Regions from separate parts of the Blautia sp. BCRC 81119 genome, predicted to be linked through region 4. Evidence: predicted binding sites of a transcription regulator. Region 4 holds the regulator's gene; each other region holds the start of a gene.

Region 1 (7,525 bases), on a different contig from region 4:
GATGCAGTCAGTGGAGCAACCTATTCCTCCAACGGAATCATCCAGGCAGTTCAGAATGCCCTCTCCCAGGCAGCGGCAGATGGAAACAGCCAGCAGGTCACCCCTACACCTGCAGCAACTGCTTTACCAACTCCGACATCAGCTCCGTCACCTACAAAAAAACCATCTCCTACAAAGAAACCGGAAGATCCGGACAGTCCCCAAAAATATCTGGACGGTAAATATACAGCTTCGGCAAAGGGCTTCAATGGAGACGTGAAAGTAATTGTGACCATCAAGGATGGAGTGATCGAAGCCCTGAAACAGGAAAATACGGACACGGAGCAGTTTTTTGAAAAAGCATGGAGCGTGCTGGAGGAACAGATCATTGGTACGGATTCTGTAGATGATATTGATGCAGTCAGCGGAGCAACCTATTCCTCCAACGGAATTCTCAACGCTGTAAAAAAAGCTCTTAAAGAAGCGATCAATCCGGAGTATGGAAAGAAACCGACACCAACTCCGACAAAGAAACCGACACCAAAGCCAACAGCCACACCGAAACCTACGGCAACGCCGAAACCAACGGCCACACCGAAGCCAACAGAGACGCCGGCAGCAACCCCGACGCCGGAGCCGGACGACCCGGATGTGACGCCGGTTCCTGAAAAACCCAATGTAACTCCAACACCAGGGACAGATGAGCCGGATGCAACACCGGAGCCAACGGAAGCACCGGAACCGGTGGGAATGTACAGAGATGGAACGTATACAGGCTCGGCTTTTGGATATGGAGGAAAAACATATCTGACAATTACGATCTCAGGAGGCCAGATCGTATCCATTGAGCAGACAAATCAGGATACACCGGAATTTTTTGATCCTGCATGGAGCACGATCTATTCTCAGATCATGGCAAACCAGTCGGCGGATGGAATCGATACTGTCAGCGGAGCCACATATTCCTCCGAAGGGATCCTGGACGCTGCACAAAAGGCCCTTGCCCAGGCAAAGAATTAACCGGGTGAACGTTGGAGCAGCTATAAACATCTGAATCTAAGCCAATAATAAGAGGTGAAAGAAACCTCTGGACTTCTTGATTTTTTTGAAGTTCAGAGGTTTTTTGCTAGGTTTCTGAAATTGCTTCTATAAATCGATAAAAAAATAACAGGAATGTATACAGAATAATAGGGAAAATATCAGAAAATACAATCGGTTTAAATAATTTGAAATGCAAATTAGCGGGAATTAACCTGAGAAATACAATAAAATTTTTATTGCACAGGGCAATGTTTTATGTTATGTTTGAATGTGTGTAATTAAAGTTGTTATTAAAATGACAAACAACGCTGAAAGGAGAACAAATATGAGCAGTAAAATTACGATCATCGGAGCAGGAAGTGTAGGAGCAACTATCGCTTATACCTTATCACAGAGGAGTATTGCATCAGAGATTGTTCTGATCGATATTAACAAAGATAAGGCTGAAGGTGAGGTTATGGATATTGAGCAGGGAACCAGTTTCCGTGAGCCGATCTCCATCGTGGCAGGAGATTACCCGGATGCTGTAGATTCTGACATTGTGATCATCACTTCCGGTATTGCCAGAAAACCGGGACAGACTCGCATCGAGCTGACACAGACCAACGTCAACATTATGAAGAGTATTACTCCGGAGATCGTAAAGGTGGCTCCCAAAGCGCTTTATATTATCGTAAGTAATCCATGTGATATTATGACTTATGCATTTGCAAAGCTTTCCGGACTGCCGGAAAATCAGATCCTTGGTTCCGGAACCGCCCTGGATACGGCCCGTCTCCGCTGCAGACTTTCTCAGCACTACGGTGTATCTGAGAAAAACATCCACGCCTATGTATTCGGAGAGCATGGAGATACTTCCTTTGTACCGTGGTCCAGAGCCTTTGTTGCAGGTGCGACCCTTGATGAGTTTGACAAGATCGTTCATGAGGATCAGAAAGATCTGCAGCCACTTGACAGAGAAGAGGTTCTGGAGTATGTTCATACTTCAGGATCAACTGTGATCGCCAAGAAGGGTGCTACATTTTATGCGGTAGCCGTATCTGTTTGCAGACTTTGCTCGCTTCTTCTTGCAGCATCTGATACAATAGTCAGTGTATCAACCATGCTTCACGGAGAGTACGGTGTTGAAGACGTATGTCTTAGTACCATGGCTTCTATCGGACCGGAAGGTGTAAAACGTATCGTTCGTGTTCCGCTGACCGAGGAGGAGACAGAGAAGCTTCATGCAAGCGCCAATGCTCTGAAGGACGTGATCGCACAGATTGATCTTTGATAAATGTCAGAAGCTGTGTAAAGAGGAAAAAGCAGCCTCAGGCAAATTTGAAACAACGGGAGAAAGATAAAAATGGATATTATTCAGGTAATTACCAGAGAATTGAACGTTGAGAAATGGCAGGTCGAGGCAGCGGTTAAGCTGATCGATGAAGGCTGCACCATTCCTTTTATTTCCAGATACCGTAAGGAAGCAACCGGTACACTGAACGATGAACAGCTTCGTAATCTTAATGAGAGACTTACTTATTTAAGAAATCTTGAGGATAAAAAGGCTCAGGTTCTGGGCAGCATCGAGGAGCAGGGCAAGCTGACTCCGGAGCTGAAGAAACAGATCGAGGCAGCGCAGACACTCGTTGTGGTAGAGGATCTTTACCGTCCGTACCGCCCGAAGCGCCGTACACGTGCCATCATCGCCAGGGAAAAAGGTCTGGGACCGCTGGCCGACATCATCCTTCTCCAGATGACGAAGAAACCTCTTGAAGAAGAGGCAAAAGCATTTCTTTCTGAGGAAAAAGAAGTCAAAACTGTGGAAGAGGCCATCAGCGGTGCCAGAGATATCATTGCAGAACACATTTCTGATGAAGCAGATTATCGTATCAGTATCCGTAAGAGAACAATGGATAAGGGAACTATATGTTCTACCGCAAGAGATGAGAAGGAGCAGTCTGTATACGAGATGTATTATGACTTTGAGGAGCCGGTGAAAAAGCTTGCAGGTCATCGTGTCCTTGCTCTGAACCGTGGTGAGAAAGAGAAATTCCTTACTGTGAAGATCCTTGCACCTGAGGAAGAGATCATCCGTTATCTTGAAAAACAGGTGATCGTCCGCGATAATCCATACACTATACCTGTTCTGAAAGAAGCCATTGAGGACAGCTATAAACGTCTCATCGGACCGGCTATTGAGCGTGAGATCCGAAGCGCCCTTACAGAGGCAGCAGAGGACGGTGCCATCCATGTCTTTGGCAAAAATCTGGAGCAGCTTCTCATGCAGCCTCCAATTGCAGGACAGGTAGTTCTTGGCTGGGACCCTGCCTTCCGTACCGGATGCAAGCTGGCAGTGGTAGATCCTACCGGAAAGGTTCTGGATACCACAGTTATTTATCCCACAGCACCAACCAATGAGACCAAGATCCGTGCCGCAAAGGAAACCCTGAAAAAGCTTATCAGCAAATATCATGTGACACTGATCTCTGTAGGAAACGGAACGGCATCCAGAGAATCCGAGCAGATCATCGTGGAGCTTCTTAAGGAAATCCCTGAAAAGGTCCAGTATGTTATCACCAACGAGGCAGGTGCTTCTGTATATTCCGCAAGCAAGCTTGCCACGGAAGAATTCCCGAATTTCGATGTTGGACAGAGAAGCGCCGCATCCATCGCAAGACGTGTACAGGATCCGCTTGCAGAGCTTGTAAAGATCGATCCGAAATCCATCGGTGTCGGTCAGTATCAGCATGATATGAACCAGAAAAAGCTGGGAGAAGCCCTTAACGGCGTTGTGGAAGATTGTGTAAACAAGGTCGGAGTGGATCTGAATACTGCATCTGCATCCCTTCTGGAGTATATTTCCGGAATCAGCAAGGCCATCGCAAAGAATATTGTAGCCTACCGTGAGGAAAACGGCCGTTTCCAGACAAGAAGAGAGCTTCTTAAGGTTGCCAAGCTTGGTCCGAAAGCTTTTGAGCAGTGTGCAGGTTTCACACGGATCACAGGAGGCAAAAATCCTCTGGACGCAACCAGTGTCCATCCGGAAAGCTATGACGCAGCAAAAAAACTCCTGGAAAAGCTGGGCTACACACCGGAAGATGTGGCAGAGCGTAAGCTTACCGGTATTTCCGGGCAGATCCGCGATTACGGAAAACTGGCAAAGGAGCTGGAGATTGGAGAGCCAACCTTACGTGATATCGTAAAGGAACTGGAAAAACCTGCCAGAGATCCACGTGACGAGATGCCGAAACCGATCCTCCGTACCGATGTCCTGGATATGAAAGACCTGAAAGAAGGCATGGTCCTCAAGGGAACTGTCCGCAATGTTATTGACTTCGGTGCTTTTGTGGATATCGGTGTGCATCAGGATGGCCTGGTCCATATTTCCGAGATGAGCGAGAAATTCATCAAACATCCGCTGGAAGCAGTCAGTGTGGGAGATATCGTGGATGTCCGTGTTCTTGGTGTTGATATGAAGAAAAAACGTATCAGCCTTTCCATGAAGGGAATCAGTAAATAAAGAGAAAATCCGAGACATACCGCGCGAATTTATGCGATCAGCATAAATTCTGTGCATCGCCAGGCGTGTTACTGAGAACAGAGTGAACAGTAATGTATATTCAGCAGCATTCTGCGGCGGATTACCGGACAGATATACAATAAAGCTATAACAGAAATACAGCAGTGGTTTATACCCTATACTTTATAGAACCGGAGAAATCAGGTTTACAGGGAAAAACCACTGCTGTATTATTATATTACCAGATGCGGATTATAGGGAATGTTTACATCAGGAATACATAGATCGATCCGCATATGTATATCGAATGATCGATCAGACAAGAGGGATACATATGTAATCAGAAATGTCAACAAATGTGAGTAAATACACTCAAAGGTGTTTAAAATCCAAAACACTAGTTGGTAACTTAAAACTACTGGAATTACAGGAAATGAACCAGTGCAAGTTGAAACAGCCTTGCTAACTATAGGGTAGAACCTTGATGGTTGTAATTGAGTAATGGTATAAGTCTACGAAAACCAAGTAGCAAAGAAAAACAAATATTAAGAAAGGAAAAGCTATTTAGATGAAGTCTGTATAATGTCATATACAAGACTATACAGATATGTACCGATGGCTTAGTCGGGAATTTACGACTGTGGAGTGTACAAGAACTTGTGAGTAGATTGATATTTATATCATCAAAAGCATATACGTTGAAGCAGTAACTACAAATCGTGAGATTGTAGTAAATCATCTAGCATATACACATATGTATATGTTTTTAGTAGCAGGGATTATATTTGGATAGTACTGTACAGACCGTGCAGGAGGTCGGAAATCAGGTAAGCCAGTACAGGCAGATGTTTGAAAATTACCTGCCGGACATCACAAAATTCGGAATCAAGGTTGTTCTGGCTATCGTTGCTTTCTGGGTAGGAAGCACGGTAATTAAATGGATCGTAAAGTTTGTGAGGAAATCACTGACAAAATCCAGGCTGGATACAGGAGTGGCACAGTTTATGTCCTCTCTGGTCAAGATCATACTTTACATACTCCTGATCTTTAATATATCCACAAGCTTTGGAGTAAAGGAATCATCTCTGGCAGCACTTCTTGGAACTGCAGGTGTTACTATGGGTCTTGCCCTCCAGGGTGGACTTGCCAACTTGGCAGGAGGTATGATGCTTCTTCTGTTCAAGCCGTTCCAGGTAGGGGATTACATCATCGTTAACGGACAGGACGGAAGCGAGGGAACGGTAGCCAAGGTCGAGATTTGTTATACAACGCTGTTATCCATTGATAACAAGCACATCGTGATCCCCAACGGTACTCTTTCCAATGCGACCATCACCAACGTAACAGCAAGGGATCAGCGAAGGCTGGAGATCAAAGTGGGGATCTCTTACAATGCAGATATCCAGAAGGCCAAGGATATCCTGGAAGATATCCTCACCGAAGATCCGGATACAAGAGAAGACGAAGAGATGGTGGTATTCGTAGATGAGCTGGCAGAAAGCTCTGTGATCATGGGCTTTCGTGTCTGGGTAGATACCGACCGCTACTGGGCAGCCAGATGGAGATTGAACCAGAGGATCAAGGAAGATTTTGATTATTATGGAATTGAGATTCCTTATAATCAGCTGGATGTGCATATCCATAAATAATGTGCATAAAGGAAGAAAGCTAAAGCCCTTTCACATGGCAGAGAAATTGCTGTGTGGGAGGGTTTTTTGATGAAAGTAACTGGTTTTGAGATTATTACTGCCATTCACGATAATAGAGAATATGAAAATTATTGACAAACCAGTGTCGGGGTGCAATAATACCCCACAGAGATAGTATTTGGACTCAAAACTATACTCTGGCTGAAATCACTGGAATCTTATATAAAAATAGCCAGCCGGAACCCGGGATCGGGAACGGACGGATATATGAAAATTATAAAAGATACGAGCCTGTATCGATGATAACGAAGGCGTTACAACAGTTATGGGAATTTTGAGCAACTGTTGAAGAGTATGCTTTTCGTGTATAAAAAACAGGACTCAATATACAGGGAATCAATCAGAAGCGTTTCAGGGTCGAAGTGTACCCCGAGACGTTTTTTTATTAAATACAGAAGCGGATGCTTTTATCCACTTGAAAGTTATTCCCTGCAGGAAAGGACTTATATAAGATGACAATAGAGATGTTAAAAGGAAAGATCCACAGAGCAACCGTTGTCCAGGCGGAACTGGATTATGTAGGAAGTATCACTGTGGATGAGGAACTGCTGGAAGCTGCCGGGATACTGGAATATGAGAAGGTCCAGATCGTAGATGTGAACAACGGCAGCCGTTTCGAGACATACACCATTTGCGGAGAACGCGGAAGCGGTATGATCTGCCTGAACGGAGCAGCAGCAAGATGTGTAAGCACCGGTGACAAGATCATCATCATGGCTTACGCACAGTACGAGCAGGAAGAAGCCCGTACTCACAAGCCTGCAGTTGTATTTGTAGATGAAGAGAACAGGATCAGCAGAGTGACCAATTATGAGAAACACGGACTGCTGAAGGATATGGCCTGACGCAGATTAGAAATACAATAAGACGAAGGTGAATTCAGAAAAGAGGCTATCTCGAATCTATTCAGAAAACCGGTTCCAGAACCGGAAAAGAGGAGAGCACAATGCAGGTAACAAAAACAGTAGAAGAAACAAGAAAACAGATCAAAGCGTGGAAAAAAGAAGGAAGAACAGTAGGCCTTGTGCCAACCATGGGATTTCTCCATGAGGGACACGCAAGCCTGATCAAAAAATGCAGAGAGCAGAATGATATCGTAGTGGTATCCGATTTCGTCAATCCTACACAGTTCGGTCCTACCGAGGACCTGGAAGCCTACCCGAGAGACTTTGAGCGTGACAGCAAACTCTGCGAAAGCCTGGGAGCAGACCTGATCTTCTGCCCGGAGCCTTCCGAGATGTATCATGATCCCCACGCATTTGTAAGTATAGATACTCTGTCAGAGACACTTTGC
Region 2 (7,525 bases), on a different contig from region 4:
GCAGAGGATACATTTGTTCGGATCACGGATGATGGACGGTGAACTGTCATCGATCTCGTGCTGTTCTCTTGTATTTTCAAAACGGATATCCCGCACGCCAAGGCGATGTGCCAGCTCCTGCAGGATACATTCGCCGCTCTTTACACAGGTTGTACAGTCACGGCAATGTGCTGCAAGAAGCAGCTCCACGATCAGTTTACGATATTTCTTAATACGACCGGAGTTGGTATAGATAACCATTCCGTCTCTCGGCTGCTCGGAACAGGAGGCAAATGTTTTGCCTCTGTCATCCTCAACTGTACAGAGACGACAGGCACCAAAGGTGGAAACCTCTGAATGATAGCACAGTGTGGGGATATTGATACCGGCATTCCTGATGACTGTCAGGACATTTTTTTCGTCGGTGAATTCTACTTTTCTTCCGTCAATTGTCATTGTACCCATAAGATATCCTCCCTTCTATGCTTCCACATAAATCGCATCAAAGTTACAGTTATCCTTACAGGATCCGCATTTGATACATACGTCGTTGTTGATTACATGTGGATGCTTGATCTTTCCTGAAATCGCACCAGCCGGACAGTTCTTTGCACACTTGCCGCAGCCGATACAGAACTCAGGATTGATATGGAATTGACGGAGCGCCGTGCAGACCTTCGCACGACATTTTTTATCTACGATATGCTCTACATATTCGTCACGGAAACGCTTCAGAGTACTGATGACCGGAAGCGGTGCACTCTTACCGAGTCCGCACAGGGCCATGCTCTGAACCATGTTTGCAAGCTCTTCCAGCTCATCCAGATCGGAAAGCTCACCCTTACCTGCGACGATTCTCTCCAGGATCTCAAGCATACGTTTGGTACCCTCACGGCAAGGAACACATTTACCACAGCTCTCACGCTGTGTAAAGCTCATGAAGAAACGCGCAACCTCTACCATACAGGTATTCTCATCCATAACAACCAGTCCGCCGGAGCCCATGATGGCATCCAGCTTCTTAACAGAATCAAAATCAAGCGGATGATCGATCTGATCGTCGATCAGACATCCACCGGAAGGACCGCCGATCTGTACACCCTTAAATGCAGCACCGCTCTTAAGACCGCCGCCAATGTCATAAATGATATGACGGAGGCTTGTTCCCATTGGAACCTCGATAAGACCGGTGTTCTCAATGGAACCGGTAAGTGAGAAAGTCTTGGTTCCAGGGCTTCCCTCTGTACCGATGGTGTGGAACCAGTCTGCTCCCTGAAGGATAATCTTCGGTACGTTGGCATAAGTCTCTACGTTATTCAGAACCGTAGGTTTACCCCACAGGCCCTGCTCAACCGTTCTCGGAGGTTTTACTCGAGGCATACCTCTGTTGCCTTCGATAGAAGCAGTCAGGGCAGAACCTTCACCACATACGAACGCTCCGGCACCGCGATTGATATGTAAGTGGAAATTAATACCGGAACCAAGGATATTATCACCAAGAAGGCCATAGGACTCTGCCTGCTCAATAGCCATTCGAAGTCTCTGTACAGAAAGAGGATACTCGGCACGCACATAAATATAACCATCTTCTGCACCTACTGCATAGGCAGCGATCACCATACCCTCGATCATCTTGTAAGGATCACCTTCCATTACGGAACCATCCATAAATGCTCCCGGGTCACCCTCATCACCGTTACATACTACATAACGGACTTTTTCCGGCTGGCGTGCAACCTGTGACCATTTCTTGCCTGCAGGGAAGCCTGCACCGCCACGGCCGCGGAGACCAGACTTCGAGATCTCGTCGATAACACCCTGTGGGGTCATCTCAAAGAAAGCCTTCGCCATAGCGGAAAATCCGCCTACGGAAATATATTCATCAATGGACTCTGCATCGATCTTGCCACAGTTCTCAAGAACGATCCTTGTCTGCTGGTTCAGGAACGGAATGTCACTGGGATGTGGACAGGCCTCATCATTATGACGATAAAACAGACGCTCAACAGGCAGTCCGCAGATCACGGTCTTCTCTACGATCTCGCGACAGTCGTCTACCTGAACATGTACATACTGATAATCATAGGGCTCAATTCTCATAAGAGGACCAAGTTCACATAAGCCCTGGCATCCGGTCTTAACGATTCCTACATGAGGAACATCCTTCTGCATCTCAACCGCAACACCCTCGATTCCCTCACAGAGTCTTGACATTTCTTCATAAATCTTCTGAGCACCGGAAGCAATACATCCGGTACCGGAACAGACGAGAACACGGCAGGTATAGCCATCAAGATTCTTCTTAACCTCAGCCTGTTTGTTTTTCAGATCTTCCATACTGGTTATACTCATACGCTCTCACCTCTCAATTCATTTAAAAGCTCAACAGCCTTCTCAGGAGTCATCTTCGGGTGAACTTCATCATTTACAGTCAGTGTCGGTGCAAGTCCGCAGGCACCAAGACAGGAAACTGTCTCAACGGTAAACATCATATCATCTGTAGTATGCTTCTTATGACTCAGTCCAAGTTCCTTCAGCATTGCTTCCTTTACAGGCATGGACTTACGTACATGACAGGCAGTACCGTCACATACCTTGATGATGTACTTGCCTTTCGGCTCAAAGGAAAAGTTTTCATAGAAAGTAGCTACACTGTACGCCTTCGCTTCTTTTACACCAATCTGTTCCGCAACATAAGTAAGAAGCTCTCCCGGAAGATAACGGTACTCAGCCTGAATATCCTGCATGATTGGAATCAGTGATGCAGCTTTCCGGCCGTAGTGCTCGATGATCTCGTCCGTTTTTCTGTAATACGTCTGGTCTAACATTCGGTTCCCTCCTTGTTTCTCATAGATTTTCCACTTGATCAACCTGTTCCACTACAGGTTAATGCTTTAACACTCTGTCAGTGCCGCGCATTTATGCAAATCATTATTTTGCACTATTTCATGCCTTTAATTATAACTTATATGGTCATTTTTCACAAGCGATTTTTTTGCTTTTTTCAGAATATATCGAAATGTTTACAGTGACTTACTGATTTTGTATCTATTTTCCATAAAATATGTTCAATTTTTAACAACCTTGATAATAAAGATACAAATCTGCTCTTTGTTTCTGCCCCAAAACATTAAAGCCGGTTATTGATTTTATTTCTCAATTACTTTAAGATAGATAAAAAGTGCGTGGAAAACATTTAATTAATTTATTTTGTAAAGGAGAACATCTATGCGAAATCTTGACACACCAGTAAAACAGATCCGGCGAAAGATTTTTACCGAAATTGCTAAGATCGGATTTGAATCCACGGACGAATCAATGATCCATGATATCGAATCCATTCCCTACAATATTGTAGAGGAACGCGCGAAATACCGCGAAAGCATCTATCGTGAAAGAGCTGTTGCAAGCGAACGTGTCCGTCTGGCCATGGGACTTTCCCTCCGCCCGGAAAATCGTTCCGTCCACCTTACCGATGGCGTGAAGGCCAGCAACATTGACGAGAAATATTATGAACCACCTCTTATGCAGGTGATCCCTTCCGCATGTTCCGCATGCGAATCCAACAAATACGAAGTCAGCAACATGTGCCGCGGCTGTGTCGCACATCCCTGTTTACTCACCTGCCCCAAAGGCGCCATTTCCATGGTAAACGGAAAATCCTTCATCGACCAGGACAAATGTATCCATTGCGGAAGATGCAAAGCTGTCTGTCCTTACGATGCCATCGCCCATAAAGAACGCCCCTGCGAACGTGCCTGCGGTGTAAAAGCCATCGAGAGCGATGAACAGGGACGCGCCTCCATCAACCAGGATAAATGCGTATCCTGCGGCATGTGCATGGTCAGCTGTCCATTCGGAGCTATCTCCGACAAATCCCAGATTTTCCAGCTGGCACATGCCCTCCGAGAAGGAACTGAGATCATTGCAGAAATCGCCCCCGCCTACATCAATCAGTTCGGCGAATACGTCACCCCGGGCCAATTCCGCTCCGCTCTCAAACAGCTGGGCTTCTCAAACATTTATGAGGTAGCACTGGGCGCAGACATCGGCTGCATCTCTGAAGCACACCACTACGCCAAAGAAGTAGCAACCGGCCACCTCCCGTTCCTCCTCACCTCCTGCTGCCCATCCTGGTCAGTCATGGCAAAAAAATACTTCCCGGCTATGATCGACAACATCTCCCAGGAGCTGACCCCGATGGTGGCAACTGCCCGGATCGTAAAAAAAGAGCACCCCCATGCGAAAGTAGTCTTCATCGGACCATGCGCCTCCAAGAAACTGGAAGCCATGCGTCATTCCGTAAGAAGTGATGTAGACTTCGTGATCACCTTCGAGGAACTCTGGGGCCTGTTCGACGCCAAAAGCATCACCCCATCCACCTGCGAAGAGCTCCCGGAAGAAACCCAGGCCGCAACCGCAGCAGGACGAGGCTACGCCATTGCAGGCGGCGTAGCCGGAGCCATCGAAAACTGTCTGAAGGAATACTATCCCGATGTACCAGTCCACATCGAACACGCAGAAAGCCTTGCCGAATGCAAAAAAGTCCTCACTCTGGCAAAAGCCGGCAAGATCAAAAACTGCATGATCGAAGGAATGGCCTGCCCCGGAGGCTGCATCGGAGGCGCCGGAACCAACGCCGGCTTCGCAAAAACCTCCAAGGCCCTCAAAAAATACGTAGACAGCTCAGAACCAAAACTCCCCTCACAGGAACTGGAAAACCTGGAGTTGAACTAACTACCTCAAAATATTCCACTATATAATTCCCCAAATATTTCAATTTGATTGAATAAAAAACGGAGATGCAACCTAGATCTTTAATCTTCAAGGTTGCATCTCCATTATTTTATCAACCAGGACAGGGCAAAGCCCGCCTCCATCCCTCATCCACATCCTTCCCCATAGCCAGACAACCTAACACCGCCAACGCACAGGCCCGGAAGGGAGTGCGGTACTGTCTGCGGACGACTCTGCAGGAGGTGTGCTGGATCTTAGGCGGCGGGACTTCTGCGTTATTTTTCAAAAGCCAGCTGTCTGAGCGGCAAAAAGCCGCGAGTTCTGGCTTTTGGAAAATGGTTTTAGCAGAATCCCGGCGCCTTAGATCCAGCCGCCGACGAAGCCCGGCCGCAGACAGAACCGCACTCCCTTCCGGGCCGTCCCGTTCGCCACTACCGTCCCGTTCGCCACCACCACTACTTCTCCACCGTCTCCGTACTCTCCGGCCAGGTATACTCCTCCCCCTTCAACTCCGCCAGAAGACTCCTAAGCTTATATCCATAACTTCTCCCGGCGGCCCATCCGCCCCCATAAGGATTCTCCTGGATCCCAAGCCACTCCACATAAGGTGCACTCTCCCGGGTCACATACTGAAAACGGTTATCCACACAAGCCTGGTTCAACTCCTCCGAAGAAGCATAAGCCTTCAGATGCTGCACCTGCGCCCGGATCCCCGTCCTTACATCCGGAAAAGAATTACCGGCAACACCACCACCGGTAGTCCCCAGCCCCGAAAAATTAAACTGCCCTGCACTGGCATCCCCACCAAACTGAAGCCATCCGGTCTCAAGCATCGCCTGTTCATAAACAACTTCACCACGGACACCCTCCGTATCCGCTTCCTCTATCACAATTGTGCAAAACGTATCAATGTCCGGTGCACCGCCCTCTGTCAGGATACCGGAAGGATACTCCACATTCTGCGCCTCATACTGCGCCACCATATCCTCCACATCCACTGTGGTACACCCCATGATCGTATAATATCCGTAAGTATTATCTGTGGAATCATCCACAAAACTATCTATATCACTCTCTCCGGATGACTGCGGCTTGGAGATCTGTCCCTCCATGGAATGATCCACTTCTTCTGCAAAAACACCCACAGGCGTTCCGATCACCAGAACGCCTGCAAGCATCATCATCCGTAAACAAAAACTATTTCGGAATCTGTACATATATCAATAATCAATCCTTTATTACTGCGCTTTTCTCATCGCAGCTTCAACCACATGACCTACAAGAACAGAAGTTGTAACACTTCCTACTCCGCCAGGAACCGGTGTGATCGCATCAACGATTGGCTCAACTGCCGCATAATCAACATCACCACAAAGCTTGCCCTCTGCATTGACATTGATACCAACATCGATAATAGTCTGTCCCTCTCTGACATAATCAGCGCCGACAACACCAGCACGACCAGCTGCAACGATGACGATATCCGCCTCTTTTGCAACAGACGGCATATCAACGGTTCTTGTATGGCAGATCGTTACTGTCGCATTTTTCTTAACAAGCATCATGGCAGCCGGTTTACCAACTACAAGACTTCTTCCGATAACAACCGCTTTTTTGCCTGTGCAGTCGATTCCATAGTGATCAAGGATCTCCATGCATGCCTGCGGTGTACATGGCGGGAATCCGATCTTCTTGCCTGTAAATACACCAGACATGGAAAGATCTGTCATACAGTCAACATCCTTCTCTGCTGCAAGTGCATTCTCGATCACTGCCTGATCCAGATGTTTTGGCAGCGGACGGAACAGAAGAACTCCATGGATCTTGTCATCTTTGTTTACTTTATCGATGGTTGCAAGAAGCTCATCCTGGGAAACATCCTCCGGAAGAAGGATTTTCTCACATGCAACACCAAGAGTCTCACAGCGCTTTGTAGCACCTCTCTCATAGGAAATATCGCTTGGATTCTCACCAACACGGATAATGCAAAGTGTAGGATCTACACCTTTTGCCTGAAGCTCTGCAACGTTCGCTTTGATCTTTTCATTGAGAGCCGCTGTTACTTCTTTACCTAATAACTGCTTTGCCATTTGTCTGGTTCCTCCTATTTCAGTCTTCCGAGAACACTGTCAAATGTCTCGTCTGCGATCTTCGTATATTTCTCAAGCATAGCGTCTGCTTTTTTGTTTAATTCCTCTGCATATGCACGGTCAGCCATAGATTTTGTGTTAATGTACACATTCAGGCTTGCTCCCTTAAGAGCTGCTTTGCAGAATGCAGCACCTACACCAGCATCACTGATTGCAAGCTTAGAACCTTTTGCTCCGAACTCAACGATAAGTTCAATAGCCTCGCAGCATTTCTCCATGATCTCCATAGGAACAGAGCATGCTTCCTTGAGGGCAGCTTCCATTACTCGAGCCTTCTCAGCCTTCTCTTCTTCTGTCTCTCTCGGCATTCCGTAAGCCTTGGAAAGAGGCTCAAAAACTTCCGCATCTCTCTCGATCAGATGAAGGAAATCTTTCTGAAGCTGATCACATTTCTTTTTCAGCTCCCACATTTCATCTTCTACATCTGCATATTTTTTCTTACCGACAGTAAGGCTTCCAACCATGTTTCCAAGAGCTGTACCAACCGCACCTACAAGAGCCGAAGCGCCGCCGCCGCCTGGAACCGGTGCCTTGGAGCTTAATACCTCGACAAATTCAGTACAAGTACTTGTAGAAAATCCCATAGGACTCTCCTCCTTATATTCTTATTTTAGCACTCTTTAGAGCCCATTGGGGGCTTTATAAAAAGCCCCCTCCGG
Region 3 (7,525 bases), on a different contig from region 4:
TTCCGGAAATCAATCCGGAGCACTTCGAGGTTATCGAATTCCAGAAGAAACGTCTCGGAACAAAACGCGGCTTTGTAGCTGTTAAACCGAACTGCTCTATCCAGAGCTACGCTCCGGTACTTACCGCATGGAAAGAGCTCGAGCCGTATGAAGTAGTTGCCACTACATACCAGGCTATTTCCGGAGCAGGAAAAACCTTCAAGGACTGGCCGGAGATGGAGCACAACATCATTCCGTACATCGGTGGTGAGGAAGAGAAGAGTGAGAAGGAGCCATTAAGACTCTGGGGCAAGATCGAGGACGGCGTGATCGTTCCGGCTACCACACCTGTCATCACATGCCAGTGTGTACGTGTTCCGGTCCTCAACGGACATACAGCAGCTGTATTCGTTAAATTCCGCAAGAAACCTACCAAAGAGCAGCTGATCCAGAAGCTGGTTGAGTTTAAGGGACTTCCGCAGGAGCTTGAGCTTCCAAGCGCTCCGAAGCAGTTCATCCAGTATCTTGAGGAGGACAACCGTCCGCAGGTACAGATGGATGTAAACTATGAGAATGGAATGGGAGTATCTGTAGGACGTCTTCGTGAGGATACTGTTTATGATTACAAGTTCATCGGACTTTCCCATAACACAGTAAGAGGTGCCGCAGGCGGAGCGGTTCTCTGTGCAGAAACTCTGAAAGCGAAAGGATATATCCAGGCTAAATAAGAACTGGATCCTTTACAGGAAATAAAGAAAATCATCAGGAACGGGATATCGGTTTTTCCGGTGTCCTGTTTTTGCGTATGTGGAAGGAACAAAGGAGATATGCGCAGAAAAGTAATTACTACAGTTGTGACATTTTCCACAACCACGGCTGCCATGAAAATGGAAAGAACGGCCAAGGAATCCGAATTTCCGGGAAGGCTGATCCCGATCCCTTCAGAGATCAGTGCCCAGTGCGGACTGGCATGGAAATGCGTGGAGCAATCAGAGGAGGAAACAGAAAATTTCCTGAAAAAAAAGGAACTGGCCTGGGATGGCATCTATCGTGTTCTGGTATAAAACGGATATTGTTTGTTGTATGTAACAAAACGGAAATTTTTGAAAATTTTCGCATTTTTATTGTTAAATAATTAGTAAAGTGTTACAATATAACAAGCAGATTTCCGGAAAGCGTGTTGCTGTGAACAAAGAAGCAGCAACAAAGTGCCACGCTTGCTAAAAATATGTGGAGGTGCTATTTATGAACAGGGAGGATGTAGAGAAACTGTCAACCGCTGCGAAGGGTAAGATAAACTTACTGAACAGCAATTTCGGAAAATACTTTATGCGGGCGATCATGGCCGGATTTTTTATTGATGTGGCGATGATCTACAGTAACGTTGTTGGAAATGTATTTTCCAAGACATTCCCGGAATGGGGGAAATTCCTTGGAGCCATCGTGTTCTCTATTGCGGTCCTGCTGATCGCAATGGTAGGAGGAGAGCTGTTTACCGGTAACAATCTGGTAATGGCTTTTGGTGCGTATGACAAGAGCGTATCATGGAAAGATGTAGGCAAGGTCTGGGGAATCAGTTACATCGGCAATTTTGTGGGATGCCTGATCCTGGCGCTGATCTTTGCAGGTGCCGGAGCGTCCGGTACAGCAGATTATTTTGCTGGATTTATAAACGGAAAACTGAGTATTCCGGCAGGACAGATGTTTTTCCGTGCGGTACTTTGTAATTTCTTCGTCTGTCTTGCTGTTCTCTGCGGCATTAAGCTGAAGAGTGAGTCAGGCAAGTTCCTGATGATTGTGATCTGTATTTCAGGTTTCGTTGTCAGCGGATTTGAGCATTGTATTGCAAATATGGGTATTTTTACAGTTGCATTCTGTATGGTGCCAGGATTGTCTGTCGGCGCTATGCTTAAAAGCATGGTGATCGTAACACTGGGAAATATAGTTGGCGGAGCTGTGCTTCTGGCATGGCCGCTTAGAAAGATGAGTGCAGATAAATAGTATGGCAAAGGCTTTATACATAGCGGAGAAGCCCAGCGTGGCACAGGAATTTGCGAAGGCTTTGAAGATCAACGGTCAGAGAAAAGACGGATATCTGGAATCTGATGATTCTGTGGTAACCTGGTGTGTAGGACACCTGGTTACCATGAGCTATCCCGAAAAATATGATATCAAGTTTAAAAGGTGGAGTTTTGATACCCTGCCTTTTTTGCCGCGCGAATTTAAATATGAAGTGATCCCCGGGGTCAAAAAGCAGTTCGAGATCGTAAAAGGACTGCTGAACCGGCCGGATGTGGATACCATTTATGTGTGTACCGACTCCGGACGTGAGGGTGAATATATCTACCGTCTGGTAGCCCAGATGGCAGGAGTAAAGGGGAAAGTCCAGAAACGTGTGTGGATCGATTCCCAGACAGAGGAAGAGATCTTAAGAGGGATCCGTGAAGCGAAGGATATCTCGGAGTATGATAATCTGGCAGCATCTGCGTATCTCCGCGCAAAGGAAGATTATCTTATGGGAATCAATTTTTCCAGAGTTCTGACCTTGCGCTACGGAAGCAGTGTCACCAATTATCTCCATTCCAAATATCAGGCCATTGCAGTTGGGCGTGTGATGACCTGTGTTCTTGGCATGGTGGTGCGGAGAGAACGGGAGATCCGTGTCTTTGTGAAGACACCGTTTTACCGTGTCCTTGGCAGCATTGGACTTGCAGGCGAAAATTTTGACGGTGAATGGAGAGCTGTGGAAGGCAGCCGGTATTTCCAGTCCCCGTATCTTTATAAAGAAAACGGCTTCAGGAAAAAAGAGCATGCACAGATGCTGATCGATCAGCTGATGGTGAACCAGCCCCTTTCCTGTATTGTGGAAAAGGTGGAACGAAAAAAAGAAAACAAAAATCCGCCGCTTCTTTTTAACCTGGCGGAGCTTCAGAATGTGTGCTCAAAGCTGTTTAAGATCAGTCCGGACGAGACACTCCGGATCGTACAGGAGCTTTATGAGAAGAAGCTGGTGACTTATCCGAGAACGGATGCCAGAGTTCTTTCCACGGCAGTGGCCAAGGAGATATACAAGAATATATCCGGTCTTCGAAATTATCAGCAGGCCGGTGCTGCGGCGGCAGAGGTTTTGGGGATGGAATCCTGGAAAAGCATTGCAAAGACCAGATATGTGAATGACAAGCAGATCACAGACCATTATGCGATCATTCCTACCGGTCAGGGATTGAATGCGCTTGGAAGCGTGTCTCTTACTGCGCAGCGTGTGTACGAGACTATTGTACGGAGATTTTTGTGTATTTTTTATCCGCCGGCCGTTTATCAGAAGGTGAGTCTTGTGACGAAGCTGGATGGCGAGGCATTCTTTTCATCCTTTAAGGTTCTCAAAGAAGAAGGCTATCTGAAGACCGCCACGAATTCTTTTTCGCGGAAAAGGGCTTCAGACAGTGAGAAAAACAGAAATGGAGAGGAAGACGAGGTTTCCTGTGATACTGTGCTCCTGGAGGCGTTGCAGAAGCTGAAAAAGGGTGATATACTTCCTGTGAACGGTTTGAGTATCAAGGAGGGTGAGACTTCACCGCCCAAACGATACAATTCCGGTTCCATGATCCTTGCCATGGAAAATGCAGGACAGCTGATCGAGGATGAGGAGCTTCGAGCCCAGATCAAGGGAAGCGGGATCGGCACCAGTGCTACCCGTGCCGAGATCCTGAAGAAGCTTTTTAACATCAAATATCTGGCACTGAACAAAAAGACCCAGGTGATCACTCCAACGCTTCTTGGGGAAATGATCTTTGATGTGGTAAATTGTTCTATCCGGCAGCTTCTGAACCCGGAGCTTACGGCAAGCTGGGAAAAGGGGCTCACCTATGTGGCAGAGGGCAGCATCACGGAACAGGAATATATGGACAAGCTGGAGCATTTTGTGCGGGTACGTACCCGGCAGGTGGAGGCAAGCAATTATCAGTATAACCTGCGGCAGTTTTTTGATGTGGCCGCTGTAAACTACAGGAAGCCGGAGCGAGCTTCCAGACAGGGAGGAAAGAGATCATCATGATGAAAGATTTTACTATCAGCAATATGCTGGATCTGAATGAGACCATTGCAGCAGAGCTTTTTGAGGGAAAAACCTATCCGTGGGAGGTTCTTCCGGAGATCGGAGATTTCATTATTAAGCTGGGAAAAACACTGGATTCTTCTGAATATGAGGAGAAGGGCGAAAATGTATGGATCGCAAGATCTGCTACAGTTGCGCCGACTGCAAGTATCACCGGACCGGCTATCATTGGCAGAGACGCCGAGGTGCGCCACTGTGCGTTTATCCGCGGCAAGGCTATCGTTGGTGAGGGCGCAGTTGTGGGAAATTCCACAGAGCTTAAGAATGCAGTGCTGTTTAACAAGGTTCAGGTTCCTCATTATAATTATGTTGGAGATGCTGTGCTGGGATATAAGTCCCACATGGGTGCCGGATCGATCTGTTCCAACGTAAAATCAGACAAGAAGCTGGTTGTCGTAAAAGACGGGGATGAAAAGATCGAAACCGGTCTTAAGAAATTCGGAGCGATGCTCGGGGATCATGTTGAAGTCGGATGCGGTTCTGTGCTGAATCCCGGTACTGTGATCGGACGGAATTCCAATATTTACCCGCTGTCACCGGTACGTGGATGTGTTCCGGCGGATTCCATTTATAAAAATGCAAAAGAGATCGTAAAGAAAAAATAAGAAACATATTCTTCTGGACACGCATTTAAGCTGCACTTTTGAGAAAGTGCAGCTTTTTTTGATGGGGTGATGGATGCAACAGTATTGGTCGTGGAAGGATGAACCGACCGGGAGCGGGCGGGATTAAGATAAAAACAAAAGCTGTCGAAGTATGACCAGTCCTATAATATGGACTGGGTAAAACCAGTAAAAGAAATATTTTGCTGATTTTCCGCGGATGAAGCCTCTTTTTCCATTGTACAGGTTAATGGACAGAAAGGCAAAGGAGGCTCTCCATTCATAGTAAAGCCAGCAGCTTCCGAGGATTGCCTGGCCTGGCTTATCGTTTCGCATATAGTACATGATCAGCAGGAAGATATACCCCCGCCATCCATAGTCTGCTTTCAGAAAAATGGAAACAACAAGCAGTCCCAGGATGCAGAGAAGCTGCATCGAAGGTCTGGCCTGGAAATATTCAATGGCACAAAAGGCCAGATATCCGAGGAAAAGCGTAAAAAACACATTTTGTCTTTCGTAACGCAGCGTATTTGTAAACATCAGATTCCACGGAATTTCTGAGAGCAGCGCAAAAAGAAGGAGATTTCTTCCATAGAGGAACCGGCTCCGTGTATGACGGAAGCCTTCCAGCAGGAGAAAACAGAAGATGGGAAAAGCAGCTCTTCCGATATCGCGGAAAATAAGATATACAGTATATTCTCTGCCGAAAAGTGTAAACAGGATTTTCTGTGCAGGCTGATACATACTGAGCAGCACAGCTCCGATATGATCGATCAGCATGGTGATGATCGCGATCATCTTCAGAGCGCTTCCGCTGAGAATGCGGTATTTTTCTGGAAAAACAGAATCCACAGATGCATTCATGAAAAATATACCTCCAAGGTTAAACTTGCTAATATATTATCACATACATACAGTAGTTGCCAGAAATATTTGACAGTTAGGCATGCAATACTGCCGGAATAACTACCAATATTATGCGTTTTATGGCAAAATTTTATCAAATATGACTGGACGAAACAACGGTTTTGTGAGAAAATAGCGATAGGGTGTTATCGAACTTTTTTTCTCAATAACATCGGTCAATCTATACTTGAAAGGAGTTTTAAAATGATTTATTCACGCGAAGTAGAAGAAATGTGTCCAGTGGCACAGGGCGTACATCATGGTGCCGCTCCGATCCCGGAAGAAGCAAAATGGGTTCAGGCAAAAGAAGTAAAGGATATCTCCGGATTTACACACGGTGTTGGCTGGTGTGCTCCGCAGCAGGGTGCTTGTAAGCTTTCCCTTAACGTTAAAGAGGGAATCATCCAGGAGGCACTTGTTGAGACAATCGGATGTTCAGGAATGACTCACTCTGCAGCTATGGCTTCTGAGATCCTTCCAGGACTTACCGTTATGGAGGCACTGAACACAGACCTTGTATGTGATGCAATCAATACAGCTATGAGAGAGCTTTTCCTTCAGATCGTTTACGGACGTTCCCAGTCTGCATTCTCCGAGGACGGACTTGCAGTAGGCGCTGGTCTTGAGGACCTTGGAAAAGGACTTCGTTCTCAGGTTGGTACAATGTATGGAACTCTGAAAAAAGGACCTCGTTACCTTGAGATGGCTGAGGGTTATGTTACAGGTATCGCTCTTGACGAGAACGATGAGATCATCGGATATCAGTTCGTAAGCCTTGGAAAAATGACTGACTTCATTAAGAAAGGTGATGACCCGAACACAGCATGGGAGAAAGCAAAGGGTCAGTACGGCCGTGTTGCAGATGCTGTTAAGATCATCGACCCAAGAAAAGAGTAATTACACTTCGTAAGGTGAAAATATCAGGAGGTTACAGGAAATGGCTTTATTTGAATCATATGAGAGACGAATTGACAAGATCAATTCTGTTTTAAACAGCTATGGAATCGCTTCTATCGAAGAAGCTGAGAAAATCACTAAAGACGCAGGACTGAACGTTTACGATCAGATCAAAGGCATTCAGCCGATCTGCTTCGAGAACGCTTGCTGGGCTTACACAGTAGGTGCAGCTATCGCGATCAAAAAAGGCTGCAGAAGAGCCGCTGATGCAGCTGCAGCTATCGGAGAAGGTCTTCAGGCTTTCTGTATCCCGGGATCCGTTGCAGACACACGTAAAGTAGGTCTTGGACATGGAAACCTTGGAAAGATGCTCCTTGAGGAAGAGACAGACTGCTTCTGTTTCCTTGCAGGACATGAGTCTTTCGCAGCAGCTGAGGGTGCGATCGGTATCGCTGAGAAAGCAAACAAGGTTCGTAAAAAACCTCTTCGTGTTATCCTGAACGGTCTTGGAAAAGATGCTGCTCAGATCATCTCCCGTATCAACGGCTTTACATATGTAGAGACAGAGTATGATCCATATAAGAACGAGGTTAAGGAAGTATTCCGTAAATCCTATTCTGAGGGACTTCGTGCAAAGGTTAACTGCTACGGCGCTAACAGCGTTCCGGAAGGTGTTGCGATCATGTGGAAAGAGGGCGTTGACGTTTCCATTACAGGAAACTCCACAAACCCGACTCGTTTCCAGCATCCGGTAGCAGGAACATACAAAAAAGAGTGCAACGAGAAAGGTAAAAAATACTTCTCCGTTGCTTCCGGCGGTGGTACAGGACGTACACTTCATCCGGACAACATGGCAGCAGGTCCTGCTTCCTATGGTATGACTGATACACTTGGACGTATGCATTCTGACGCTCAGTTCGCAGGATCTTCTTCCGTACCGGCTCACGTAGAGATGATGGGTCTTATCGGCGCTGGAAACAACCCGATGGTTGGTATGACAGTTGCTGTAGCTGTTTCCGTACAGGAA
Region 4 (7,525 bases):
TCATCGAAGGTGCGGGAAGTCCTGCCGAGATCAATCTCAAGGATGAGGATATTGTAAATATGGGTATGGCAAAGATGGCCAAGGCACCGGTCCTTCTTGTGGGAGATATTGACCGTGGAGGTGTTTTTGCCCAGCTGATCGGTACGGTAGAGCTTCTGGAGGACGATGAGAAGGCTATGGTAAAGGGGCTGATCATCAACAAATTCCGCGGAGATAAGACTATTCTGGACCCTGGTGTTGTCATGCTTGAGGAAAGAAGCGGGATCCCGGTGGTGGGTGTGGCGCCTTATCTGGATATCCAGGTGGAGGATGAGGACAGCCTGACGGAGCGTTTTGACCGGAAGCAGGAAGCCGGTGTCATTGATATCGCAGTGGTCCGTACACCAAGGATCTCCAACTTTACGGATTTTAATCCTTTTGAGAGCATTCCCGGAGTTTCTCTCCGCTATGTAAAACACCCGAGAGATCTTCACTCTCCGGACATGATCATCCTTCCTGGAACCAAGAACACCATGGGTGATCTGATCTGGATGCGGGAAAGCGGAATGGAGGCAGCAGTTCTTAAGGAAGCCTCCAGAGGCAAGCTGATCTTTGGTGTCTGCGGTGGCTATCAGATGCTGGGTGAAACCTTAAGCGACCCTCATGGAGTTGAAAATGGCGGTTCTATGAAAGGAATGGGACTTCTTCCTATGGAAACGGTATTTGCCGAAAAGAAAACCAGGACCAGGGTGCAGGGGCATTTCGGTCAGCTGTCCGGTGTGTTTGCTCCTCTTTCCGGTGCGGAGATCGAGGGCTATGAGATCCATATGGGCGAAAGCATCCTGAAGGACAATGCAGGAACAGCCACGAAGATCACAGACAGCGTCAGCGGTAAGAAAAAAGAAGAGGGTGCTTTTGCGGGAAATGTGTGCGGAACCTATATCCACGGCGTTTTCGATAAGGAAGCATCTGCAGAGGCGATCATCCGCGTGATCGGCGAGAAAAAAGGTATTGATGTGGAAAATATGACAGGCGTGGATTTTGCGGCATTTAAGGAACAGCAGTATGATATCCTGGCTGCAGAGCTGCGGAAGCATCTGGATATGAAAAAAATCTATGAGATACTGGAAAACGGGATTACGGAGGAAGAATAGAAATGAAAGTTGAGCTTGAAAATGTAAAACCCATGGAGATCGAAAAAAGAAGCTTTGAGATCATCACAGAAGAGCTGGGGGATACTCCCCTGATCCCGGGAACAGAGCTGATCGTAAAACGCTGCATCCACACAAGCGCAGATTTTGATTATGCAAAAAATCTCTGCTTCTCGGAGGGGGCAGTGGAGATGGCCATGGACGCCATCCGCAACGGCGCCTGCATCGTCACAGATACCCAGATGGCAAAGGCTGGGATCAACAAGCGTGCACTTGCCCGCTACGGCGGTGAGGCTTACTGCTTCATGTCCGATGAGGATGTGGCAGCCCTTGCAAAAAAGAACGGGACTACCAGAGCCACAGCCAGCATGGACAAGGCAGCAGAGATGGATAAAAAGCTGATCTTTGCCATTGGAAACGCACCTACCGCACTGGTACGTCTTTATGAGCTTATTGAGAACGGAAAGCTTTCTCCTGAGCTGATCATCGGTGTGCCGGTAGGCTTTGTGAATGTTGTGCAGTCCAAGGAGCTGATTATGCACGCAGATGTGCCTTATATTGTGGCAAAAGGACGCAAGGGTGGAAGCAATATTGCTGCGTGCATTGTAAATGCCCTGCTCTACATGATCGATAACCGGAGAGATTAGGAGCCGGTAACATCCTTCAGAAGCTGACAGGCAGGCAGAAAATCCTTGGATGGAATGGAGGAGCAGGAGAGGACCAGGGTGACCTCGGCTCCGTTTTCTCTGAGAACCTCCAGTCCCAGACCACGGTTCCGGGCTCTGTCTGTCAGTTCACTGCCTGTGAGAGAACAGGGAAGAGTAAGGGCAAGGCTGGTTCCTGCGGCTCCTGTTTGGATCTGGCAGTCCTGGCCGAAGGTTTCCCGGACAGCCTGGGAAAGAGCCTTCAGCTTCTGGGAATAAAGGCGGCGGAGCTTTCTTGTCTGGGAAGCCAGATGCCCGTCGCGGATAAACTGGCAGAGTGCAATCTGTTCTGCCTTGGAAGCAGTCTGATTATAAAAGGCTGCTTTTTTTGTATATTTTTCCCGGAGAGAGCGCGGCAGTACCATGAAGCTGACACGGATGGAGGGCAGCAGCAGCCTGGAAAAGGAACCGATATAGACAACGTTTTCACCACCTGCAAGGCCGAAAAGTGAAGGCGTCGGTTTCTGGAAATAAACAAATTCGTTTTCGAAATCATCCTCAATGATCAGATGGTCATTGATCTCCGCATGACGGATCAGCTCCAGGCGTCGTTTTACCGGCATGATCTCGCCCCATTTCGTCATGTGAGCAGGAGAAACATAGATCACATCGCAGCTTTTGTCCCGGTAATGGACATCAAAGCCGTAATCCTGAAAGATGGTGCTGCATGTGGTGAAGGATGGTGTGGGGAACGAAACGGTTTTCCGTTCATGGATCAGAGGGCAGAGGATCTGGAGAAGGGGCTGGAGACCGGCCCCTACTACAATGTCATCCGGGGAGCAGATCACATTTCTGCGTTCCCGGATATAGTCTGCGAGAACCTCCCGGAAATCGCTTTCGCCCTGGGGTTCGCCATAAGAAAGCATACGGTCGCCCTGGCGGAGGGCACTTTTGATGTAACGCTGCCACAGATCAAAACGGAAGCTTTCCCGGTCAACACCGGAAGAAGCAAAATCATAAAGGCAGGGCGTGATATCCTTATCCTGTTTTTCGGGGGTAAGCAGATGCTGCTTGGAAGCAATGCCGGTGACATAATAGCCGCTCTGTGCCCTGGCGATGATATAGCCGTCTGCTGCCAGCAGAAGATAGGCATTTTCGATGGTGGTACGGCTCAGCTTCAGCTCCTGGGCGCATTTGCGGAGGGAGGGCATTTTGCTTCCGGGAAGGAGACGGCCTTCCAGGATCAGTTTCCGGTAATAGTGATAAACCTCCAGATAAAGGTGTTCTTTTTTGTGTTCTGCAGATATATTTAACATAAGTATGATGATTTCCTTCCAAAAATGATTGCGTAAACCTGACAGTTCATTCTATAATATTACAGAAAAAAACTCAAGACTGGAGAATTACCATGAAAAAAATAGCAGTGATCAATGATCTTTCCGGGCTGGGGAAATGTTCACTGACAGCAGCGATCCCGGTGATCTCGGTGATGGGAGTCCAGGCGTGTCCACTTCCCACCGCTGTTTTAAGCAACCAGACCGGTTATGAAAGTTATTTCTGTGAGGATTTCACAGAGCATATGGAACCATATATGGAGCAGTGGAAAAAAAGAGGATTTTTCCCGGATGGGATCTATACAGGATTTCTTTCTGACGATAAGCAGGCAGACAGGATCCTGAAATTTATGGATGCGTTTGCAGGGAAGGATACTCTGATCCTTACAGATCCGGTGATGGGGGATGACGGCGCGGTTTATCCGATCTATACAGAAGAGCTTCGTAGCCGGTTCTGCGAACTGACACGTCGTTCCTATGTGATCACACCGAACCTTACGGAAGCCCTCCTTCTTCTCTACGGAAAAGAAAAAATGGAGGAGATCTGGAAGGAACTGCAAAAGGCATCAGAGGCCCGGCGGATGGAAGAAATCCGGGAGATCGGGTGCGGACTTGCCCGGAAATTTTCACTTCCTGCCGTTGTGATCACCGGAGTGGATCACAGGGAGGAGGGGCAGCCTCTGAAAATGGGGAATCTTGTCCTGGAAAACGGAAACAGCTCCTGGGTATTTGCAGAGAAATCCGGCGGAAGCTATTCCGGGACAGGAGATCTTTTTGCATCCGTGCTCAGTGCAGGGCTGGTAAAAAGATATTCCATGAAAACCTGTGCAGAGCTGGCCGTGGATTTTATCTCGGCATCGATCCGGGATGCGGTGGAGGAAGGAACAGACCGTAACGATGGTGTATGCTTTGAACAGCATCTCGGCATGCTGCTTCCATAAAAACATAAGGGGATAAAAAAGAGCTGACCGTCAGGCCAGCTCTTCCCATTTTTCATAAAGTTCTTCCAGTTCTTCAGCGATGGATGCTTTTTCGCGGCTCAGCTTTGTACATTCCGCTACATTGGTGCAGACATCCGGAAGGACCATGGTTTCGTCGATCTCGCTGTCTCTTGTTTCCAGCTCTTCGATACGGGCTTCGACTTTTTTTAGCTCGGCTTCCCGTTTTCGTTTCTTTGCCTGTTCTTCCTTCATCTGCTGCCAGGAAAGCTTGTTCTCGGAAACCGCTTTTTCTTCTGCAGGTGCCTCCGGAGAAGTGCTTCCCGGTGCATAGGTACTGGTCAGCTCCTCCTTCTTTTCCAGATAGTAATCATAATCACCGATGTAATTTACCACTGCCTGGTTTGTCAGCTCCATGATCCTGGTCGCAGTCTGATTGATAAAGTAACGGTCATGGGATACATAAAGGACTGTACCGGTGTAGCTGACCAGTGCTTCCTCCAGGATCTCCTTGGAGGCAATATCCAGATGGTTGGTAGGCTCGTCAAGGATCAGGAAGTTGGCTTCGGAAAGCATCAGCTTTGCAAGGGAAACACGGCCTCTTTCTCCACCGGAAAGTGCGGAGATCTCCTTGAAAACATCATCTCCGGTAAAGAGAAATGCGGCAAGCATATTTCGGATCTCGGTCTCTGTGAGAGTCGGATAAGTATCGGAGATCTCCTGGAAAATCGTTTTGTCCATATGCAGAACATGATGTTCCTGATCGTAATAACCGATCTGCACCTTGGAACCAAGGGAAAATTTGCCGGCATCTGCCTCAATAAGACCGTTGATGATCTTCAGCATGGTGGTCTTTCCGGTTCCGTTGTTTCCGATCAGTGCCACACGCTCGCCGCGTTTGATATCAAAGGAGATATCGGAGAACAGGGTCTGTCCCGGAAAGGCCTTGGAAAGCGCTTCCACGTGGAGCACATCGTTTCCGCTTAACACCCGTGGTTCCAGCGAGATACGCATCCGGTCCTGGAGCTCAAGAGGTTTTTCAATTCTCTGTACACGGTCCAGCATTTTTTCACGGCTTTCCGCACGTTTGATGGATTTTTCACGGTTAAAGGATTTCAGCTTGGCGATAACGGCTTCCTGATGCTTGATATCCCGCTGCTGATTTAAGTATGCCTTGTACTGTGCGTCACGAAGCTGAGCCTTCTTGAGAGCATAGGCAGAGTAGTTGCCGCTGTATACGCGGGTCTGTCCGGCTTCGATCTCAATGACCTTGGTGACCACCTTATCCAGAAAATAACGGTCATGGGAGACGATAAAAACAGCTCCCGGATAATTCAGAAGATAAGTTTCCAGCCAGGAGATGCTTTCCATATCCAGGTGATTGGTTGGCTCATCCAGAAGCAGGATATCCGGCTTGGAAAGAAGCATCTTGCCCAGCGCCACGCGGGTTTTCTGACCGCCGGAAAGAGTTTCAATCTGCTTGTCATAATCTTCCTCCGTGAAGCCGAGACCCTTTAAGACACCGGTCAGCTCACTTTTGTAAGCGTATCCGTTCTCCAGCTCAAACTGATGGGTCAGGCGGGTATAGGTTTCCATCAGACGGTTCAGCTCATCACCGGTCACCGTGTTCATTTCCTGTTCCATATTGCGGATACGGCGTTCCATATCGATGATGTGCTGCTTGGTGGTAAGAAGCTCTTCGTAGATGGTATGATGTCCGTGGATATCCTGGTACTGGGCAAGATAGCCGATATTTTTATCCCGGGCAAGCACCACGGTACCGGAATCAGCAGAAAGCTCCTGCATGATGATACGCAGCAGTGTGGTCTTTCCTGCACCGTTGCAGCCGATCAGAGCAGCCTTTTCACGGTCTTCAATGTGAAAGGATGCATCATTTAAAATTACTTTTTCGCCAAAGGCCTTGCATATATTCTGACATGATAAAATCATAAAAACTGTCCTCCTGTATAAAGAATCACCCCTGTTTATGTCTGAACAGGGAAAAATCCTCCACCTATTATAACGGAAACTGCCGGGATTTCAAAGAAAAAATCAATTATTAGAAAAAATATAAAGAAATTTGTACAGAATAGACAACTTTAATTGACAGGAAAATGTCAATTCGTTATAATTAACCTAGTGTAAGGTAAGGAGGAAAACTATCGTGGAGACAAAACAAATCTCGAAAGCGGTGATTAAGCGTCTGCCACGCTATTACCGCTACTTAGGAGAGCTGATGGAAGATAATGTAGAACGTATTTCTTCCAATGAATTAAGTAAGAAGATGCATACCACAGCTTCTCAGATCCGTCAGGATCTTAATAATTTTGGCGGTTTTGGGCAGCAGGGGTATGGCTATAATGTACACTATCTTTATACAGAGATCGGTAAGATCCTGGGACTGGATACCGTTCATCCGATGATCATCCTGGGTGCCGGTAATCTGGGACAGGCACTTGCCAATTATGTGGATTTTGAGAAGCGCGGGTTCAGGCTGGTTGGTATCTTTGACGTAAATCCTGTGCTTGAGGGCATCGCAGTCCGTGGACTTGAGATCCAAATGCTCAGTGAGCTTCCGTTTTTCCTGAGAGAGAATAACGTGGAGATCGCGATTCTGACACTTCCCAAGAATAAAGCCAAGGAAATGGCGGATATCCTGGTGGAGAACGGGATCAAGGCAATCTGGAATTTTGCACATCTCGATCTTGAGACACCGGATGATGTGATCGTAGAGAACGTTCATCTTTCCGAGAGTCTGATGACACTGTCTTATAATCTCAGTAAATACAGGCAGGAACATGTGGATAAGTAAGAATTGTTAAGCTGCCGGAAACGGCAGCTTTCTCTATGACAGAGGGGAGGCAGAAGACAGAATGAAGAAGCTTGTTACCTGCAAAGAAATGAAGGATCTGGACTCCACAACGATCCGTGAGATCGGAGTTCCCTCCGAGGTTCTGATGGAGCGGGCAGCACTGAAGGTGGTAGAGGAAACAGAAAAGTATCTCCAGAAGGACGAAAGGATCCTGGTAGTCTGCGGAAGCGGAAATAATGGCGGTGACGGTATCGCTGTTGCCAGATTGTTCCATCTGAAGGGGATCCGGGTAGAGTTTTATATGGTCGGAAACAAAGATAAAATGACCAGAGAGACTGCTCTTCAGTATAAGATCGCTTCCGGTTATCGTGTCCCGGAGGTGAATAACCCGCAGTGGAGTGAATATACTACTATAGTAGATGCCGTGTTTGGGGTAGGCCTGACGCGTCCGATCGAGGGGCATTATGCTGATATCATCCATGAGATGAACAGTGCGAGGGCCAAAAAGATCGCAGTTGACATCCCGTCAGGAGTGAACGGAGATACTGGCCTGGAAATGGGAATTGCCTTCAGCGCCGATCTGACTGTCACATTTGCCTACCGGAAAAGAGGTCTTTGCTTTTATCCGGGAAGACTGTATGCAGGAAGGATCGTTACCGCCGATATC

The links. The regulator Rex, encoded in region 4, represses fermentation and respiration genes when NADH is low (regulators of the CRP and FNR family bind a similar motif). The targets are predictions, from matches to a motif close to ATTGTTAANTANTTAACAAT.
Region 1: DMI82_RS16475 (L-lactate dehydrogenase) is a predicted target of Rex. The motif match lies at 1,304-1,323, and genes of this name have one in related genera.
Region 2: DMI82_RS10725 (4Fe-4S dicluster domain-containing protein) is a predicted target of Rex. The motif match lies at 3,043-3,062, and genes of this name have one in related genera.
Region 3: DMI82_RS00800 (iron-sulfur cluster assembly scaffold protein) is a predicted target of Rex. The motif match lies at 5,584-5,603, and genes of this name have one in related genera.

What each region holds. Positions count from the first base shown of each region.
Region 1 is NZ_QJHD01000031.1:11,279-18,803, reverse strand. It holds gene DMI82_RS16480 (FMN-binding protein) at 1-999, shown strand, start outside; gene DMI82_RS16475 (L-lactate dehydrogenase) at 1,346-2,293, shown strand; gene DMI82_RS16470 (Tex family protein) at 2,366-4,522, shown strand; gene DMI82_RS16465 (mechanosensitive ion channel family protein) at 5,308-6,171, shown strand; gene panD (aspartate 1-decarboxylase) at 6,684-7,076, shown strand; gene panC (pantoate--beta-alanine ligase) at 7,178-7,525, shown strand, end outside.
Region 2 is NZ_QJHD01000016.1:31,922-39,446, forward strand. It holds gene DMI82_RS10710 ([FeFe] hydrogenase, group A) at 1-444, opposite strand, end outside; gene DMI82_RS10715 (NADH-quinone oxidoreductase subunit NuoF) at 460-2,331, opposite strand; gene DMI82_RS10720 (complex I 24 kDa subunit family protein) at 2,328-2,807, opposite strand; gene DMI82_RS10725 (4Fe-4S dicluster domain-containing protein) at 3,208-4,716, shown strand; gene DMI82_RS10730 (glucosaminidase domain-containing protein) at 5,172-5,933, opposite strand; gene DMI82_RS10735 (bifunctional 5,10-methylenetetrahydrofolate dehydrogenase/5,10-methenyltetrahydrofolate cyclohydrolase) at 5,955-6,806, opposite strand; gene DMI82_RS10740 (cyclodeaminase/cyclohydrolase family protein) at 6,821-7,450, opposite strand.
Region 3 is NZ_QJHD01000001.1:180,642-188,166, reverse strand. It holds gene asd (aspartate-semialdehyde dehydrogenase) at 1-707, shown strand, start outside; gene DMI82_RS00825 (DUF3343 domain-containing protein) at 807-1,043, shown strand; gene DMI82_RS00820 (formate/nitrite transporter family protein) at 1,225-1,980, shown strand; gene DMI82_RS00815 (DNA topoisomerase) at 1,982-4,033, shown strand; gene DMI82_RS00810 (UDP-N-acetylglucosamine pyrophosphorylase) at 4,030-4,698, shown strand; gene DMI82_RS00805 (TraX family protein) at 4,822-5,559, opposite strand; gene DMI82_RS00800 (iron-sulfur cluster assembly scaffold protein) at 5,806-6,498, shown strand; gene DMI82_RS00795 (GGGtGRT protein) at 6,539-7,525, shown strand, end outside.
Region 4 is NZ_QJHD01000002.1:146,394-153,918, forward strand. It holds gene DMI82_RS01730 (cobyric acid synthase) at 1-1,133, shown strand, start outside; gene DMI82_RS01735 (precorrin-8X methylmutase) at 1,136-1,777, shown strand; gene pdxR (MocR-like pyridoxine biosynthesis transcription factor PdxR) at 1,774-3,090, opposite strand; gene DMI82_RS01745 (pyridoxamine kinase) at 3,183-4,049, shown strand; gene abc-f (ribosomal protection-like ABC-F family protein) at 4,080-5,996, opposite strand; gene DMI82_RS01755 (redox-sensing transcriptional repressor Rex) at 6,211-6,858, shown strand; gene DMI82_RS01760 (bifunctional ADP-dependent NAD(P)H-hydrate dehydratase/NAD(P)H-hydrate epimerase) at 6,920-7,525, shown strand, end outside.